2 regions of the Microbispora hainanensis genome follow, and region 2 is predicted to be linked to the other one. Evidence: riboswitches for the same ligand, from Rfam matches in the RefSeq annotation. Region 2 holds a riboswitch; the other holds the start of a gene.
What was found. Region 2 has a riboswitch for S-adenosylmethionine ahead of OHB01_RS08230 (aminotransferase class V-fold PLP-dependent enzyme). Riboswitches for the same ligand answer to the same signal wherever they lie in the genome.
Positions count from the first base shown of each region.

Region 1: another riboswitch for S-adenosylmethionine. It lies ahead of thrC (threonine synthase); the one in region 2 lies ahead of OHB01_RS08230 (aminotransferase class V-fold PLP-dependent enzyme).

Region 1 is NZ_CP108086.1:1,438,924-1,448,333, reverse strand. Features, by position in the region: gene OHB01_RS06590 (SAM hydrolase/SAM-dependent halogenase family protein) at 1-580, opposite strand, end outside; gene OHB01_RS06585 (DUF3263 domain-containing protein) at 687-968, shown strand; gene otsB (trehalose-phosphatase) at 1,055-1,876, shown strand; gene OHB01_RS06575 (hypothetical protein) at 1,887-2,594, shown strand; gene OHB01_RS06570 (MFS transporter) at 2,809-3,990, opposite strand; gene OHB01_RS06565 (alpha,alpha-trehalose-phosphate synthase (UDP-forming)) at 4,112-5,536, opposite strand; gene OHB01_RS06560 (RNA polymerase sigma factor) at 5,640-6,191, shown strand; SAM riboswitch class I at 6,452-6,591, shown strand; gene thrC (threonine synthase) at 6,606-7,880, shown strand; gene OHB01_RS06550 (MoaD/ThiS family protein) at 7,926-8,201, shown strand; gene OHB01_RS06545 (cold-shock protein) at 8,458-8,658, shown strand; gene groL (chaperonin GroEL) at 9,062-9,410, shown strand, end outside.
Region 2 is NZ_CP108086.1:1,809,445-1,818,854, forward strand. Features, by position in the region: gene panC (pantoate--beta-alanine ligase) at 1-94, opposite strand, end outside; gene OHB01_RS08210 (Rossmann-like and DUF2520 domain-containing protein) at 85-975, opposite strand; gene OHB01_RS08215 (SAM-dependent methyltransferase) at 1,116-2,129, shown strand; gene OHB01_RS08220 (cytochrome P450) at 2,087-3,286, opposite strand; gene OHB01_RS08225 (pentapeptide repeat-containing protein) at 3,363-4,040, shown strand; SAM riboswitch class IV at 4,101-4,216, shown strand; gene OHB01_RS08230 (aminotransferase class V-fold PLP-dependent enzyme) at 4,305-5,552, shown strand; gene OHB01_RS08235 (NADH-quinone oxidoreductase subunit D) at 5,616-6,800, shown strand; gene OHB01_RS08240 (DUF3180 domain-containing protein) at 6,805-7,254, opposite strand; gene folK (2-amino-4-hydroxy-6-hydroxymethyldihydropteridine diphosphokinase) at 7,271-7,771, opposite strand; gene folB (dihydroneopterin aldolase) at 7,768-8,151, opposite strand; gene OHB01_RS08255 (nuclear transport factor 2 family protein) at 8,148-8,615, opposite strand; gene folP (dihydropteroate synthase) at 8,596-9,410, opposite strand, start outside.

The DNA of each region.
Region 1 (9,410 bases), 370 kb from region 2:
CGGTGGCGGTGATCGACAACTGGACGTTGCCGTGCCTGTCCACCGACAGCACCTCGCCCTCGGCCGCGCCGTCCCGCAACCGGCAGGTCGGCGCGGGCAGGGTCACCAGGCGGTCCACCGGCATCGGCGGCCCCACGTCGGCGACCGAGCGTCCGGTGCACAGGTGGGCGGCCACCGGGGCGAACAGGTCCCGTCCCGGGAAGGTCGGAGAGACGTTCTCCAGGCACAGGTCCTTGTTCGTGATCTCGTAGGCGGCGTCGGCGCCCCCCGCGGCGCGGACGGCCCATGACAGGATGCCGTTGTCGGGGCCGAGGAACACCCGTCCCCCCGCCTCCACGGCGACCGGTCGCCGGTTGCCGCCCACCGCGGGATCGACCACCGCCAGGTGGACGCCCGCCGGCAGGTAGGGCAGGGTCTGCGCGAGGATGGCCGCGCCGCGGCGTACGTCCCCGGAGGGGACGAGATGGCCCACGTCGATGATCCGAGCCTGCGGGGCGATGCCCGCGATCACGCCGTGGCACGCGGCGACGTACCCGTCCTCCAGCCCGTAGTCGGTCAGAAGCGTGATTACAGAGCTCACACCACGTGACATTACGTCTGTCCCGCCCGGCCTGAACACCCCGGGTTCGTCTCGCGGGCTTGGCATTACCATGGGACGGGCCCGCGAGCCGATCGAGGAGGAGCCGATGGACACCGAACCGGCCGGCGGCGACGGGCCGGACCTCTCGGACCGCGACCGCGAGATGCTCGCGTTCGAGCGCCAGTGGTGGCGTTACGCGGGCGCCAAGGAACAGGCGATCAGGGAGGCGTTCGGCATCTCCGCGACCCGGTACTACCAGTTACTCGGGGAGATCATCGACCGGCCCGAAGCGCTGGAGCACGACCCCATGCTCGTCAAGCGGCTGCGCCGGATGAGAGCCGGGAGGCGGCGCGACCGCTCGGCCCGCCGCTTCGGGTTCAACTCCTAGCTTTCCCTCCCCTTCACGCATGAGCCCCGCATCCGGGGCATGAGGCCGTCGAGGCGTACGCACGGAACCCCCTTCGGAGTGAGGCCATGACCCTGCCCGAGCACGCAGGACTCGACGCGATCATCGCCGATCCGGCCGGAGCCGTGATCGGGCTCGACTACGACGGCACGCTCGCCCCGATCGTGCCCGACCCCGCCGCCGCCCGCGTGCATCCCGGCGTGCCCGGCGTGCTGGCCGCCCTCGCCCCGCTGGTGCGCGCCGTCGTGATCGTCACGGGCCGCCCGCCGCGTACGGCTCTCGCACTCGGAGAGGTAGCCGGCGTGCCGTCCCTCGCCGACGTGCCCGGCCTGGTGATCCTCGGCCATTACGGGCTGGAACGCTGGGAGGACGGCCGTCTGACGGCCCCGCCGCCGCCTCCCGGGCTCGGCCTCGTCCGCGCCCGGCTGCCCGAGCTCGTGAAGGGCCTCGACGGCGCATGGATCGAGGACAAGGACCGCGCCGTCGCCGTGCACACCCGGCGGTGCGCCGACCCCGCAGGGGCGCTTGAGGCGCTGCGCGGGCCGGTCGCGGCGCTGGCCGAGGAGGCCGGGCTGGCGGTCGAGCCGGGCCGCATGGTGCTGGAGCTGCGGCCGGCCGGAATGGACAAGGGCAAGGCCCTGTCGGCCTTCCTCGCCGAGCGGGAGGCCCGCTCGGTCATGTTCGTCGGCGACGACCTGGGGGACCTCGCGGCCTTCGACGCGGTCGAGTCGGCCGGCATCCCCGGCGTACGGGTCTGCAGCGGCTCGGCGGAGGTGACCGCCCTGGCGGAGCGCGCCGACCTGGTGGTGGACGGCCCCGACGGCGTCGTGGCCCTGCTCGGCGACCTCGTGGCACGCCTCGGCAAGTCGTCTGCAAGCGGCGGGGCCTAGCGTGCCGGGCATGAGGACAAAGATCCCGGCCGTGGCGGCCGGTCTGACCGTGCTCGCTACATCTCTCGCCGCGTCACTGGCGGCGTCCCTGGCGGCTCCGTCGGCGTCTGCGGCGTCTGCGGCGGCGTCCATGACGGCTCCGGCGGCGTCCATGACGGCTCCGGTGGCGTCTATGGCGGCTCCGGTGGCGGCGTTCGCGAGCGGCAGTGCGGCGACGAAGGCTCTGCATCTGCGCAAGGGGCTGACGCTGAGGATCCCGTCGTCCTGGAAGGTCGACGCCGTCCGCAAGGACTGGCTGCGCGTCATCACCGGCTCGTGCCCCACCAAGGGCACGGACATGTACGGCTTCCGCGACTCGGGCTGCCACAGCTTCTGGATCATGGGGCCGAAGGCCATCGCCATAGGCCACGAGCTGTTCCAGAAGTACACGCCGGACGGCCCGTTCTATCCGGCCACCGACGTCGGGCCCTGCCCGGTGAAGAAGAACCTCGTCATCCGCAGGACCACGCTCGCCGAGAAGGGGCTGCGGCAGATCGGGCCGGGACACAAGGCGTACTACCGCGACTGGGCGGGCACCTGCGGCACCATGACCTCGGGCAAGGTGAGGGCCCGCTACAACCAGCGCGAATGGTATCTGCCGATGTCGAAGATCCTGGTGATCGACCAGTGGCGGACCCCGGGCCTGAGCACGATTCTCAAGAACGCGACCTGGCACTGACGACCGGCTCCGGCCTGCGCCTGGGGCACGTCGGTCGCTGTGCGGGGGGCTTTGGTTCTTGGTGGTGCCTGGTGGACGTGTCGCCGGATCTTGGGCAAGTCGGTCACTGCGCCGCAAGGAAGCTCCGGTCCTCGCGAAACCCGCTTCGCTGGGCCTTCGCTGCGGTCCTCGCTCCCTTCCGCTCCGCTCCCTCCACGCGCGTCGATGGACGGCGCTAGGAACGCGTCCGGGAGGCGGCCGCTCCTCCGGCGGCCACCGCGATCAGGGCGGGCGCGAGCAGGAACGCCGTGTGCGTCCCGAAGCCGTCGCCCAGCGCGCCGAGCACGAACGGCCCGCTGCCCGAGCCCACGCCCGCCCAGATCGAGGCCGCGCCGGACGCCTGGTCCGGCCGGCCTCCCGACACCTCGATCATGCGGGTGAGGCCCATGGGGAACTGGACCGAGATGCCGAGCCCGCTGAGCGCGAGCCCGGCGTAGCAGACCGGCGCCGAGGTCCCGGCCCAGAACAGCGCCCAGCCCGCCAGGGTCACCCCGAGCGAGCCGAGCAGCACCGAACCCGGCGCGAAGCGCAGGGCCAGCCGGGCGCCGCCGAACCGGCCTGCCGCCATGCCGGCCAGCATCGCGCTCAGCCCGGTCGCCGCCAGGCCGGGCGACAACCCGGTCCGCTGGGAGAGCAGCTCGGCGGCCCACAGGTTGAAGGCGAACTCGATGGCCACGCAGCACAGCAGGACCACCCCGGCGATGTGGAAGCGCCAGCCGTACGGCGCCCTGCCATCTGATGCCTCCGGCATTGTGCCGCTGCCCGGCCCCTCTGGCACCGCCGCGGACGGTGATGGCACCCAGATCCGGCCCATGAGCAGGGCCAGCAGGAGGGTGGAGGCCACCGGCACGAACAGCGCGGGCCGCCAGCCGGCCGGTGATTCGGCCACCACGCTGAAGGCGTAGGTGGTGGCGATTCCGGCGATCACGCCGACCGCGTTGGCCTCGCTGATGACGGCCGCCCCAGCCTGGCCGTGGTGGTCGCTGAGCACCGCCATCATCACGTAGAGCGCCGTCGAACCGCAGCAGCCGGCGAGCGTGAAACCGGCCAGGGTGAACGGGAGGGCGTGTCCGAACACGACGAGGAGCACCCCGGCGTTCATCCCGGTCAGGCCGGCCCAGGTGACGACGCGCCGTCCGAATCGCCTGGTCAGCGCCGGCAGGGCCAGCCCGCCGGCGATGCCGCCCAGCGCCATCCCGGTGCCGTGCAGCCCGGCGACGGCCTGGGAGACGCCGAGCTCGGCGCGCAGGAGGGGGAGGGCGGCGGACAGGCCGTAGAGGTAGGTGGCGAAGGTGGCGAGCTGGAGATAGATCAACCAGGTGGGGCTGTCCCTGATGACCTTTATGTTGCGGTCCAAAGTCAGGCAAGGCTAGCGCAGCCGATCATCCGGGACGAGGGCCGGACGCTGTGGCGTACAGCACCCGCACCGGATCAGCGCAAGGCGACGGCACGTCAGCGCCGGGCGGGGTCGGCCGGGATCAGGGCAGTGCGGCGAGCTGGTCGTCGAACCAGCGCTGGGGCGGCAGGGCGGTGGCGGCCTCGCGCAGCCGCAGGCCGCGCCTGAGCCGTTCCTGCTCGGGCAGCGTCAGCGCGTCGTGCAGCGCCGCAGCGGTGCCGGACACGTCGTAGGGGTTGACGAGCAGGGAGTCGGCCCCCAGCTCGGCCGCCGCGCCCGCCTCGCGGGACAGCACGAGCGCGCACCGGGGCGACAGGATCGGACCCTCCTTGGCCACCAGGTTCATGCCGTCCCTGATCGGGTTGACGAGCAGCACGTCGGCCAGCCGGTAGGCGGCCAGCGAGCGCGGATAGTCGTCGTTCACGTTGAGGATCAGCGGGTCCCAGTCCTCGGTCGCGTACTCGTCCTCGATCTCCTTGGCGCAGCGCTGCACGGCCGCTGTGTATTCGCGATATTCCGGCAGGTCGTGGCGGGAGGGGTAGGCGAACGCTAGGTGGACGACCCGGCCGTGCCATTCGGGGTGGGTGGCCAGGAACTCCTGGTAGGCGCGCAGGCCGCGCACGATGTTCTTGGACAGCTCGGTGCGGTCGATGCGCACGATCAGCTTGCGGTCGCCCACGAGGTCTCTGATCACGGACATGTGCGACTCGACGTCCTGCTCGGCGGCCCGGGCCAGCAGCGCCTCGCCGTTCACGCCGAGCGGGTGCACGCCGATCCTGGTGGTCCGCCCCTCGTACGTGACCGTCCGGGCGGCGTGGTCGACGTCGGCGCCGAGCAGGGCTTCGCAGCAGTCCATGAAGGCGCGGGCCCAGCGCGCGGTGAGGAATCCGGCGTGGTCGGCGCCGAGGATGCCGGTCAGCACCTCCGCCACGACGTCCTCGGGCAGCAGTGCGAAGTATTCCGGCGGCGCCCAGGGCGTGTGCGAGAAGTGGGCGATGCGCAGGTCGGGCCGCTCGACCCGGAGCATCGCCGGGGTCAGCGTCAGGTGGTAGTCCTGCACCATGACGCGCGCCCGGTGGGCCGCCTCCTCGGCCAGGGCCAGGGCGAACGCGCCGTTGTACGTGCGGTACGACTCCCACTCGCGGCGGAACCGCGTGCCGAACTCGGGGGAGAAGGGCGTGTTGTAAAGCAGGTGGTTGACGAACCACAGGGTCGAGTTGGCCACGGCGTTGTAGGCCCGGTGGAAGACGGCGGGCGGAATGTCCAGCATGCGGATCGGGCCCGTGTCGAAGGCCCGGTCGAGCCGCCCGCCGTGCGTCCGGCGCACCGCCCCCCGGTCGCCGTCCGACAGCGCCGCGCAGACCCACAGGACGTCGGTGTCCTTGACCACCTCGGACAGGCCGGAGACGAGCCCGCCGCCGCCCCTGCGCATGGTCAGGCCGCCGTCTTCAGACAGCGTGAAGGACACCGGGCCCCGGTTGGACGCGATCAGAACGGTGCTGCTCATCTTCGGGTTCCCTCGATCAGAGCGGGCGCGCATGCCGGAAGATTAATAAAAGCCGACCTCCGTCAATAGGATGTCAACCGATCGCGGGAGGGCTGGATACGGCATGGCACTGGACGACACCACCGAGGACCTGGCCCGATCTGCTGCCCGGGGGGACCATCGCGCGCTCGGCGAACTGCTGCGGCGCATCGAGCCCGACGTGCTGCGGCACTGCGAGAGGCTTCTACCGTATCGGCAGGACGCCGAGGAGGCGGCGCAGGACACGCTGCTCGCCGTGGCGCGCAACATCGCGAGGTTCGAGGGGCGGGCAAGGTTCAGCACCTGGCTGCACATCGTGACCGTCAACTGCGCCAGGACCACCTATCGCTCGCTCAAGCGGCGTTCGTCCGAACAGGTGGAGGAGCTGCCCGAGCAGCGGCCCGATCCCCGGCGGGTGAGCGTCATCGCCGGCTCGCGGCTCGACCTGCTCGACGCGATGGAGGCGCTGGAGGCCGAGCGGCCCGACCTCGCCCAGGCGCTCGTGCTGCGCGACATCTGCCAGCTCGACTACGCGGAGGTCGCCGACCAGCTCAAAATCCCCCTCGGGACGGTCAAGTCCCGCATCCACCAAGCGCGCAAGTACGTGCAGAGCGCCCTCGGCGAGGCGTACGGCTGATACAAAACGTCTCGCCATATGAGACGTCAGAACGGACACCGGGGACGCCGGGGTACAGTGCTAGTGCCGCGACTGACAAGATTTGCCCGCACGGGGCGATGGCCAGACTGGTGCATCGCAAGGCGGAGGAGGAGCTCGTAGCCGGAGGCCACGGGCGACGACGACAACGCCGCGAGGTGCCGCTCTGGGTGACGCGACGGGGCAAAGATTGGCAGGAGGGGCACTTAAGGACCTTCTCTGGAAGGTCCTACAACTGAACATGCTCATCCAGAGGGGTGGAGGGACCGGCCCTGCGAAGCCCCGGCAACCTCCCCGGTGTCGAACTCGTGCCCACGAGGCCCGGCCGGGACAGGTGCCAATTCCGGCTCGTGGCCAAGGTGGTCGCGAGCGAAGATGAGGGAAAGGCCTCGCTTCATGGCGCACACCAGCACTGCCGCTAGCACTCCCGCGAACACCGTCGAGTTCGGCCCCGCCACCGGACTTTCGTGTCGTGAATGTGGCGCTCTTTACGAACTCGGCCCGATTTTCGCCTGTACGGAGTGTTTCGGCCCCCTTGAGGTGGCGTACGATTTCGGCGAGATCCGTCGGGAGGACATCGAGTCCGGCCCGGCGAACATCTGGCGTTACCGCTCCCTGCTCCCCGTTCCCGCCGGCGTGACGGCCAAGCCCAACCTCCAGCCAGGCTGGACCAAGCTCGTGAAGGCCGACAGGCTGGCGGCCGAGCTGGGCCTGCGGTCGCTGCACGTCAAGGACGACTCCGGCAACCCGACCCACTCCTTCAAGGACCGGGTCGTCGCGATCGCGCTGGAGGCCGCGCGCAACTTCGGCTTCCACACCCTGTCGTGCTCCTCCACCGGCAACCTCGCCGGCGCGGTGGGCGCGGCGGCCGCCCGGGCCGGGCTGGACTCCTGCGTGTTCATCCCCGCCGACCTGGAGCCGGCCAAGGTGACCATGGCCGCGGTGTACGGCGGCCGCCTCGTCGCCATCGACGGCACCTACGACGAGGTCAACCGCTTCTGCTCCGAGCTCATCGGCGACGAGCTGGGTGAGAAGTGGGGCTTCGTCAACGTCAATCTCCGGCCCTACTATGCCGAGGGCTCCAAGACGCTGGCGTACGAGATCGCCGAGCAGCTCGGCTGGCGGCTGCCCGACCAGATCGTCATCCCGGTGGCCTCCGGCTCGCAGCTCACGAAGATCGACAAGGGCTTCCGTGAGCTGATCAAGCTGGGGCTGGTCGAGGAGCGGCCCTACCGGATCTTCGGTGCGCAGGCCGAGGGCTGCTCGCCGGTCTCCCGGGCGTTCAAGGCCCGGCAGGACGTGGTGCAGCCGGTGCGGCCCGACACCATCGCCAAGTCCCTGGCAATCGGCAACCCGGCGGACGGGCCGTACGTGCTCGACATCGCGCGCCGGACGGGCGGCGCGGTGGAGGACGTGACCGACGAGGAGATCGTCGACGCGATCCGCCTGCTGGCCAGGACCGAGGGCGTCTTCGCCGAGACCGCGGGCGGCGTCACGGTCGGCGTGCTGCGCAAGCTGGTCCGCGAGGGCCGCCTCGACCCGGACGCCGAGACCGTGGTGCTGAACACCGGCGACGGGCTCAAGACGCTCGACGCGGTGGCCGAGCACGCCCGTCCCACCGCCGTCATCCGTCCCTCTCTCGACGCGTTCCGTGCGGCATTCGCCAACTGAAAGCGTTTCAAAAGGCCCATCGGCAGTAACGAAAGCGAGCGAACAATGAGCGTTTCCGTGCGGATTCCGACGATTCTCCGGACGTACACCAACGGGGCCGCGGAGGTGAGCGGCGAGGGAGGAACGCTTCGCGAGGTCCTGCAGAAGCTCGACGCGGACTACCCGGGCATCGGCGGGCGCATCCTGGACGAGACCGGTAAGATCCGGCGTTTTGTCAACGTCTACGTCGGAGAAGAGGACGTCCGATTCGCCGAGGGTCTGGACACCGCCACGCCGGACGGAGTGCAGATTTCGGTCATCCCCGCCGTCGCCGGAGGCTGAGCCGCCGCACCGGGGCCGAGCACCTGACATGCGCTTCTGTGGGTGGAGAAGTCATACGGTGCCATGGCAAATGGTGCAGCTCTCAACTATTAAACAGTAAAGTGAATATTCTTCGGTCCCGCTTTGAGCGAACGCCAAGTAGTAGTTTGCGGATTGACTCTGTTGTCCTACGGCTTGACACGGGTATGGTCGATGTCGATCGACAAAACCGGGGGCTTCTTGGGTGTGGTCCCCAGCCCAGCAAGAGGAGTCGGAAGTGGCGCAGGGCACCGTCAAATGGTTTAACGCGGACAAGGGCTACGGCTTCATCGCGGTAGACGGTGGTAAGGACGTGTTCGTCCATTACTCGGCAATCCTGATGGACGGCTACAAGGCCCTCGAGCAGGGTCAGCGGGTTGAGTTCGACATCACGCAGGGTCAGAAGGGCCCGCAGGCGGAAGCCGTACGCGCCGTCTGATCCCGTCATCGACCTACGGAAGGCCCGGTGCGCGACCCCGCGCACCGGGCCTTCCGCCTGCTGTACGCCTTCTTTGCCTTACTCGGCCCCGCGGTTCAGGCCGGTGAGTGTGGTGCTCCGGAGGGAGCCTGGCCCCTTGGTCTCGGCCGGCTCGGCTGGTGAGTCTCGGCAGGTGGCGCGGCGCACCGAAGGGATGCTCCGGACATACCGTACAAGCTGGTCAGCATGGCTTCCGCTTGCACTCTCAGGGGTAGAGTGCTAAATACTTGTTTGGCACTCTGAGGTCGAGAGTGACAACAATCGGGATCGGGGCGATGGGGCCCGCGCAGGGATAGCGGGTCCATGCCGTCGCGGGCGTCGGCTCGGTCCGTGAAGACACCCTGCTACTGGGAGGTCTAGCCTAATGGCAGCCAAGATGATCGCGTTTGACGAGGACGCCCGGCGCGGTCTCGAGCGCGGTATGAACCAGCTCGCCGACGCCGTGAAGGTGACCCTCGGCCCGAAGGGCCGCAACGTCGTGCTGGAGAAGAAGTGGGGCGCCCCCACGATCACCAACGACGGTGTCTCCATCGCCAAGGAGATCGAGCTCGAGGACCCGTGGGAGAAGATCGGCGCCGAGCTCGTCAAGGAAGTCGCCAAGAAGACCGACGACGTCGCCGGTGACGGCACCACGACGGCTACCGTGCTCGCCCAGGCGCTGGTCCGTGAGGGTCTGCGCAACGTCGCCGCGGGTGCGAACCCGATGGCGCTGA
Region 2 (9,410 bases):
CCCCCATCGTGGGGACCAGGGCGATCCTTCCGGGGCCGAGCTCGTCCCTCGCCTTGTCGAGGGCGGCGCGGTCGGCGGCGACGGTCAGGTCCATATGTTCCCTCCCAGGGCGTCCAGCAGGCGTTCGGCCGCCTCCGGTTTGAGCAGGCCCGCCGCGAGCGCCCGGTCGGCGGTGAGCCTCGCCAGGGCGACGTACGCGTCCGCGGCCTCGGGGGCGGCCAGGATGAGCGCGTCTACGTGCTTGCGCACGGTGCCCGCGTCGCCGCGGACCACGGGCCCGGTGAGCCCGCTGATGCCGAGACGCAGCACGTTGTCGAGTGCCGCGCTGAGCAGGGGGCCGAGCATCCGGCCCGGATGGTCCACGCCGATCTTCGCGAGCAGTTCCTGCGACTCGGCGACCAACGTCACCATGTGGTTCGCGGCGCCGGCCAGGGCGGCGTGATAGAGCGGGCGGTCGCGGTCGGCGATCCACACGGGCTCGCCGCCCATCTCGATCACCAGCGCCTCGGCCACCGGCCGCAGCATGTCGGGCGCGGTGACGCCGAACGAGCAGCCGTTGAGCCGGGTCAGGTCGTCGCTCCTGCCGGTGAACGTCATCACGGGGTGGAGCGCGAGCGGCAGCGCCCCCTCCTGGGCAGCGGGGTCGAGCACGCCCAGGCCGTACGCGCCGCTGGCGTGCACGAGCAGCTTGCCGCGCAGGTCGGCGCCGGTTGCGGCGAGGCCGGAGACGAGGCCCGGCAGCACGTCGTCGGGCACGGTCAGCAGCACGAGCTCGGACCGCGCGATCACCTCGTCCGGCCTGCTGAGGTTCAGGCCGAGGCGGTCGGCGGCGCGCCGCGCCGACGCGTCGGATACGCCGCTGGCCGCCACCACGCGATGGCCCGCGAGCATGAGCGCGGCTCCGAGCACGGAGCCGACCCGTCCCGCGCCGAGCACTCCCACGGCGAGCCGCGCCGGGCGGTCACTTGTGTCCATGACGCCTCCCCTCGGTTCAGCGTAGCGGCGGCGCTCCCGCCGGCCCGGGCGTGGCCCAACGGTCGGATTTTGTCCCGTTTCTCACGGGCCTATGTTGAGCCATAAGTACGAAAGTGACTACTTTTCGTCACGGCCCCGGCGTGTCGGTAACGTACACCGGTGTGGAGGTCACCTGGCGGGAGGCCATGCGGCGGGCGCTCTACGGCGCGGAGGGCTTCTATATACAGGAGCGTCCCGACCGGCACTTCCGCACGTCGGTGCATGCCTCACCGGTCTTCGCGGAGGCCGTGCTGCGCCTGCTCCGGCGGGCCGACGCCGACCTCGGCCGCCCCGACCCGGTCGATCTCGTCGACATGGGCAGCGGCAACGGCCTGCTGGCCGCCCGCGTGCTCGCCGCCGCGCCGCCGGACCTCGCGGAGCGGCTGCGGGTCACCGCCGTGGACCTGTCCCCCCGGCCCGGCGATCTCGATCCCCGCGTCGCCTGGGAGCCGGAGGCGCCGTACGGGATCGCGGGCCTGGTGATCGCCAACGAGTGGCTCGACAACGTGCCGCTCGACGTCGCCGAGATGACGCCGGACGGCCCTCGCCTGGTGCTCGTGGACACCGCCACCGGCGACGAACGGCTCGGGCCCGCGCCCTGCCCCGAGGATCTGGCCTGGCTGGAACGCTGGTGGCCGCTGCGCTCACCGGGGGAACGCGCCGAGATCGGCCGTACGCGCGACGAGGCGTGGGCCTCGCTGATCACGCGGCTGGCGCGCGGCACGGCGGTCGCGATCGACTACGCCCACCTGTACGGCCACCGGCCCCCGCTCGGCACGATCACGGGATATCGCGACGGCGCGGTGGTGCCGGCCACGCCCGACGGGTCGTGCGACATCACGGCCCATGTCGCGCTGGACGCCTGCGCGGCGGCAGGCGAGCGGGCGGGGGCGTGGGAGACCACGCTCACCACGCAGCGGGAGGCGCTGCGCGACCTCGGGGTCACCGGCGCCCGGCCGCCGCTCGCGCAGGCGTCCGCCGATCCCGCCGGATATGTACGCGCGCTCGGCCGGGCCTCACAGGAGGCCGAGCTGATCGACCCGGCGGGGCTCGGCGGCTTCGGGTGGCTCGCTCAGACGGTCACCTTGAGCGACTCCAGGCCGCGCATGATGTAGCTGGGCTTCCAGGCGGGCTCCTCGGCGAGCTCCAGCTTGGGCGCGAGCCGCAGCAGGGCGCCGAACGACTCGGCCATCTCGACCCGCGCGAGCGGCGCGCCGAGGCAGAAGTGGATGCCGGCGCCGAACGAGATGTGCGGGTTGTCGGTGCGGCCGATGTCGAGACGGTCGGGGTCGGCGAAGACCTCGGGGTCGCGGTTGGCCGAGCCGAACAGCAGCGCGATCTCCACTCCCCGGGGGATCGTCACCCCGCCGACCTCGATGTCCTCCAGCACCCACCGCTCGAACATCTGCGCCGGGGTGTCGTAGCGCAGCAGTTCCTCGACCGCCGTCGGCATCAGGCCGGGGTCGGCGCGCAGCCGCTCCAGCTCGCCCGGGTTGCGGAACAGCGCCCACCACCCGCTGCCGGTGGCGTTGACCGTGGCCTCGTGACCGGCGTTGAGCAGCAGCACGCAGGTGCCGATCAGCTCGTCCTCGGTCAGCCGGTCTCCGTCGTCCACCACCTGGGCCAGCGCCGAGATCATGTCGTCGCCCGGCCGCTCCCTGCGCGCCCTGGCCAGCCCGCGCAGGTAGTCGGCGAACTCCGTGGCCGCGCGTACGGCCGTGTGCTGGGCCTCCAGCGAGGGGTTCAGCTCGTACATGCCGCAGATGTCGGCCGACCAGGGACGCAGCAGGTGCCGGTCCGACTCGGGCACGCCCAGCATCTCGGCGATCACGGTGACCGGCAGCGGCTCGGCCACCTCGGCCAGCAGGTCGCCGCCGCCGCGTTCGACCAGTGCCTCGGTCAGCTCGGTCGCGATCTTCCGTACGCGGGGGCGCAGCGACTCGACCATGCGGGGCGTGAACGCCTTGGACACCAGGCGGCGCAGCCGCGTGTGGACCGGCGGCTCGACGTCGAGCATCCCGGCCCGGATCACCCGCCAGAACGGTTCCTGGAACTCCGGCTCGGGCTCGCGGCCGAACGCCTCATGCGTCGCCACGTGCAGGTAGGACCGGCCGAGGCGCCGGTCGCGCAGCAGCGCGTTCACATCCGCGTGGCGGGCGATCAGCCACTGCCCTGTCGGCTCGAAGAAGCTGACCGGCTCGTTGTCGCGCAGGTCGCGGTAGGCGTCATAGGGGTGCGCGATGAACTCGGCGTTCCAAGGATCAAACTTCACAATGGACAACAATACGGATGAAAGGCCTCGCTCGGGAGTGCGGGCGTACGGGTCCCTCATGGCGTACGTTGGGGCGATGCCCAAGCGCCGCGCACCGCATCGCAGGGAACCCCGCGAACTCGGCGACCTGCCGTACGCCGGTCACCTGGAGCCGTTCGACGGCCGGCTCGATCACGGCGGCGACTACGACACGGTCCTGTTCGACGGGCAGGAGTTCGAGGACGCCGACGCCGGAGGCGCCCGGTTCATCGAGTCGGCGTTCACCTCGGTGACGTTCATCGGCGGCCGATACCGGCGCGCCCGGTTCTCCGACGTGTGGCTGAACGGCGTGCGCTGGGTGGGCGGCGACCTCACCGAGTCGGTCTGGGCGGACGCGGAGATCGTCATGAGCGCCCCGGCCGGCACGGCGCTGCCCGGCGCCGAGCTGCACCAGGTGTTCTTCCACCGCTGCAAGCTCGACTCGGTCAACTTCCGCGCGGCCGACCTGCGGGAGGTCTCGTTCGTCGAGTGCACGCTGCGCGACGTGGACTTCGCGGGCGCCACGCTGACCGGCGTCGCCTTCCCCGGCTCCACGCTCGAACGGGTGCGGTTCGACAAGGCCCGCATGTCCCGGGTCGACCTGCGCGGGGCGGTGTCGCTGGGGATCTCCGACGGCTACGACGCGCTGCGCGGCGCGACCATCAGCGGCGTCCAGTTGATGCAGCTCGCGCCGATGTTCGCCCACGTCCTGGGGGTCACGGTCGGCGACGACTGACTCCGCCCGGGTCATCCGCACTTGCGCCCGGAGGGAGGTGCCGGGTTATAGTGCCGTCCAGGTCATGAGTGCCAGCGTCAAGCCCCGGCTTGCTGGCCGGCAACCCTCGCGCTCGCGGCGGGGTGCCCCGGGTGAGGACCGGGCTCGGCACGAGGTGTGCCGGGCAAGCGCGGGCTCCGCCTTCCGACGCCATGGCCGGGGTCCCCGACCCGAGGAGGCTTGGCGTTGTCCGCACTCACGTTCGTCCAGCAGGCCGTCACCCGCATCTCCGACGAGCCCGAGCTCGCCCCCGTCCTCCTGCCGGCCGTCGTCGGCGCCGATCTGGAGGTGCCCGTCAAGGGTGGCAGGCTCGTGCCGTACGCGAACCTCGATTACGCGGCGAGCGCGCCCTGTCTCGAGCCGGTGAACGCCGCCGTCGCGGCGGCGCTGCCGGCCTACTCCAGCGTCCACCGGGGTGCGGGCTACGCCTCGCAGCTCACGACCGCCAGATATGAGCAGGCCAGGCACACCGTGCGGGCCTTCGTCGGCGCCCGCCCCGGCGACGCCCTGATTTTCGTGCGCAACACGACCGACGCCATGAACCTGCTGGCCCGCAGCCTCCCGCAGGGCACAACCGTCGTCGTGTTCGAGACCGAGCACCACGCGTCGCTGCTGCCCTGGCCCGACGCCGTACGGCTCGCGCCGCCCGCCTTCCCCGGCGAGGCGCTCCGGGCGGCCGACGAGGCGCTGGCCGCGATCGAGGGCCCGGCCCTGCTCGTCGTGACCGCCGCCTCCAACGTCACCGGCGAGCTGTGGCCGATCGCCGGGCTGGCCCACATCGCCCACCGGCACGGCGCGCGGATCGCTGTGGACGCCGCCCAGTTCGTCCCCCACCGCGGGCTCAACCTCGCCGCGCTCGACCTCGACTACGTGGCCTTCTCCGGGCACAAGCTCTACGCCCCGTTCGGCGCCGGGGTGCTCGTGGGGCGCCCCGACTGGCTCGCCGACGCCGACCCGTACCTGCGCGGCGGCGGAGCCGTACGGTCGGTGGGCGAGACCACCGAGTGGAGCGACGACCCCGAGACGCGGCACGAGGCGGGCACCCCCAACGTGCTCGGCGCGATCGCGCTCGCCGCCGCCTGCGACGCGCTGACCGCGACCGGCTGGGCCGCGCTGGTGCGCGAGGAGGAGCGGCTGCTCGCCCGCCTGCGCGCCGGGCTCGCCACGATCCCCGGCGTCCGCGAGCTGTCGCTGTGGGGTCAGGATCACCCGCGCGTCGGCATCGTGTCGTTCGTCGTCGAGGGCCGTACGGCCCGGGAGGTCGCCGAGGCGCTGTCCGGCGACTGGGGCATCGGCGTCAGGGACGGCAAGTTCTGCGCCCACCCGTTCGTCCGCCACCTCCTCGGCGGCGGGCAGGACGGCGGCTGCGCCGACGGCACGGTCAGCGCCGTACGCGCCTCGATCGGCATCGGCACCACCACCGAACACGTCGACCGCCTCATCGAAGCCCTACGCGAGATCGCCGCCGCCTGACGGGGGTTACCGAGCCGGCGGAGGCTTTCGCTCGTGCGGGGCGAGCGTGAAAGCATGGACGGTATGACGACCGAGCAGGAGGGCGTGCGCCGGGAACAGATCGTGGGGATCGGCGCGGGCGCCGACGCCGTGCAGGCGAGGGAGCTGGCCACCGAGGACATGATCCTCAACATCGGCCCGCAGCACCCGTCCACCCACGGCGTGCTGCGGCTGCGGCTCGTGCTCGACGGCGAGCGCATCACGGCCGCCGAGCCGATCGTCGGCTACATGCACCGCGGCGCGGAGAAGCTGTTCGAGGTGCGCGACTACCGGCAGATCATCGTGCTGGCCAACCGGCACGACTGGCTGTCGGCGTTCGCCAACGAGCTGGGCGTCGTGCTCGCGGTCGAGCGCATGCTGGGCATGCAGCCCCCGCCCAGGGCGGTGTGGGCCAGGACGCTGCTGGCCGAGCTCAACCGCGTGCTCAGCCACCTGATGTTCCTCGGCAGCTATCCCCTGGAGCTCGGCGCGATAACGCCGGTCTTCTACGCCTTCCGCGAGCGGGAGACCCTGCAGCACGTCATGGAGGAGATCTCCGGCGGCCGCATGCACTACATGTTCAACCGGGTGGGCGGGCTGAAGGAGGAGCTGCCCCTGGGCTGGCTCGACCGCGTCACCGCCGCCGTCGCGGCCGTGCGGCGGCGGCTGCCCGACATCGAGGAACTGATCGCCGGCAACGAGATCTTCCTGGCCCGCACCCGCGGCGTCGGCGTGCTCGACCGCGAGACGATCATGCAGTACGGCGTGAGCGGCCCCATCGCGCGGGCCTCGGGCGTCGACTTCGACCTGCGGCGCGACGAGCCCTACCTCGCGTACGGCGAGCTGCCGGTGAAGGTCGTGACCCGGTCGGCCGGGGACTGCCAGGCCCGGTTCCAGGTGCTGCTCGAACAGGTCAAGGTCTCCCTCGACCTCGCCGACGCCTGCGTGGAGCGGCTGCGGCACCTGCCGCCGGGGCCGATCAACCAGCGGCTGCCGAAGGTGCTGAAGGCGCCCGAGGGCCACACGTACGCCTGGACGGAGAACCCGCTCGGCCTGAACGGCTACTACCTCGTGTCGCGCGGCGAGAAGACGCCCTGGCGGCTCAAGCTGCGCAGCGCCTCCTACAACAACATCCAGGTGCTGCGGGAGATGCTGCCGGGCAACCTGGTATCCGACATGATCGCCATCCTCGGCTCGATGTTCTTCGTGGTGGGCGACATCGACAAGTAGCCGGTTACGCTTCCCCGGAGGGCTCGCCGGGCACCCGGCAACAGTGTTCGAGGAACAGCGCCGCGCAGATCAGGATCACGCAGGCCACGAACGACCCGCCGCCGACGAACGCGTCCTGGCGAGGCTGATCGAGGTCGAGCAGTTCGAGCACGTGCACCACGAACCCGGCGAAGATACCGCCGAACGCCGCTCCGGCGTACGCCGTGGCCTTGGCCAGCGCCGCCAGGCGGGCGACGGCCAGCGGCTCGACGGGCTTGGTGTTCGGGCGGCGCAGGATCCGAGCCCGGGTCAGCCACCCCGTGTACGCCTCACCGATGGCCAGCAGCAGCGTGGTGGGGATCGCGGTCCACGGCAGGGTCGGCACCGTGGAGTAGAACCGCAGCAGCAGTCCCCAGGTGAGCAGACCGAACACGAGCACGAGACCGACGAGCACGCCGGGGTTGGTGGGCTTCAATCGGGGTCTCCTCGTCTCAGGCCGGGGGTTCGAGCACGAGGTCGGGCCGCGGCCGCACCCCGCTCTGGTCCGTGCCGGCCAGCAGGTCCGCCACCGGCCCGCGTCCGGGCAGCACCGCCGCCGGATCGGCCTGTGCCCACGGAACCAGCACGAACGCCCGCTCGTGCGCCCGAGGGTGCGGGAGCGTGAGCTCGGGGTCGTCCGACGTGAGGTCGCCGACCGTGATGAGGTCCACGTCGAGCGTGCGCGGGCCCCACCGCTCCCTGCGCTCGCGGCCGAACGCGTTCTCCACGCTGTGCGCGCGGTCGAGCAGCGTACGGGGGTCGAGCAGGCTCTCGGCGACGACGACCGCGTTGAGGTAGGGACCCTGCTCGGGGCCGCCGACCGGATCGGTCTCGTAGACCGGCGACACCGCCACGCACGTGAGCCCGGGGGCGTCGAACAGCGAGTCGACGGCTCCCTGGAGGTTTTCCATACGGCGGCCGAGGTTGCTGCCGAGCGCGATCACGACCCTCATGCGCGGCCCCTTCTGATCGTCACCACCACGTCGCCGAACGGCAGCGGGATGGGCGCCGCCGGTTTGTGCACGCTGACCTCTACCTCCTCGACCAGTTCGTGGGCCAGGCAGGCCGCCGCCAGCCGCTCTGCGAGGGTTTCGATGAGGTTGACCGGCTCGCCCTCCACGATGCGGACGAGCTCCGTCGCCAGCGCCCCGTAGTCCACGGTGAGCGTGAGGTCGTCGGCCGCCGCCGCCGGAGCGGTGTCGAACGACAGGGCCACGTCGATCACGAACTCCTGGCCCAGCTCGCGCTCCGCGGGCAGGCAGCCGTGCCTGCCGCGGGCCCGCAGGCCCACCAGCCGCACGGTGTCCCGACCGGTCGCCGCCCGCGCCGTCACTGCTCCTGGTCCTCCTCGTCGTCGTCGCTCTGCAGCACCGGTGAGCCGTGGTAGAGCCACAGCCGCCAGCCGGTCCCGGTGCGCACATAGGTGCTGGAGGCGACGACCCGGCCCGCCGCGAAGCCCGGCTCGTCGGTGTCGGCGGCCGTGAGGATGTTCTCCGCGCAGGTGATCACGGCGACGTCCCCGATCACGGCCGTCTGCACGTCGGTCAGCACGAACTGGATGTACGGCGTGTTCGCCATGATGAGCGCCCAGGAGCGCAGCACCTCCGACCGCCCGGTCAGCATGGGCCAGCCGGGGTGGACGCACATGGCAGGTCGCCCCGGGACGTCCTCGATCCAGATCTCCGACATCCTGTCGAGGTCGCCGCTCTCGATGGCGTTGTAGAACGCCTCGTTGAGCTCCTCGATGTCCTTCATCGGCGTCCCTGTCGGCATCTCGTCACCGGCCCTCGTCGGCATGTCGTACGGCTGCTGCCCCCCACGCGGCGGCCACCCGCACCGCGTCGGCGTTCGGCCGCACCCGGTGCACCCGGACGCACCACGCGCCGGCCTGCGCCGCGAGCGCGGTGACGGCGAGTGTGGCGTCGTCACTGCCGTCGAACGGCCGGGGCTCGCCGTCCGGCCCCGCCAGCAGGCGGCCGAGGAAGCGCTTCCTCGACGCCCCGATCAGCAACGGGCGGCCGAGGCCGTTCAGCTCGCCGATGCCGGCCAGCAGCGCCCAGTTGTGCTCGGCGTTCTTGGAGAACCCGAGGCCGGGGTCGAGCACGATCTGCTCCTCCCGCACGCCCTCGGCCAGCACGGAGTCGACCCGCTTGCGCAGCTCCTCCGCCACCTCGGTCACGACGTCGCCGTAGATGGCCCGGCTGTCCATGTCGCGGCTGTGCCCACGCCAGTGCATCACGACGTACGGCACGCCGGTCGCGGCCACCACCCGGGGCATCACCGGGTCGGCCAGCCCGCCGCTCACGTCGTTGACGAGCTTCGCCCCCGCCGCGACGGCCGCCTCGGCCACCTCCGCGCGCATGGTGTCGACGCTGACCGTCACGCCCTCCTCGGTGAGCGCGCGGATCACCGGCTCGACGCGGCGCAGCTCCTCTTCGAGGGACACCCGCGCCGCGCCCGGGCGGGTGGACTCCCCGCCCACGTCGACGATGTCGGCGCCCTCGGCCACCAGGTCGAGGCCGTGCCTGATCGCCACGTCGGGGTCGAACCACTGCCCGCCGTCCGAGAACGAGTCGGGGGTGACATTGACCA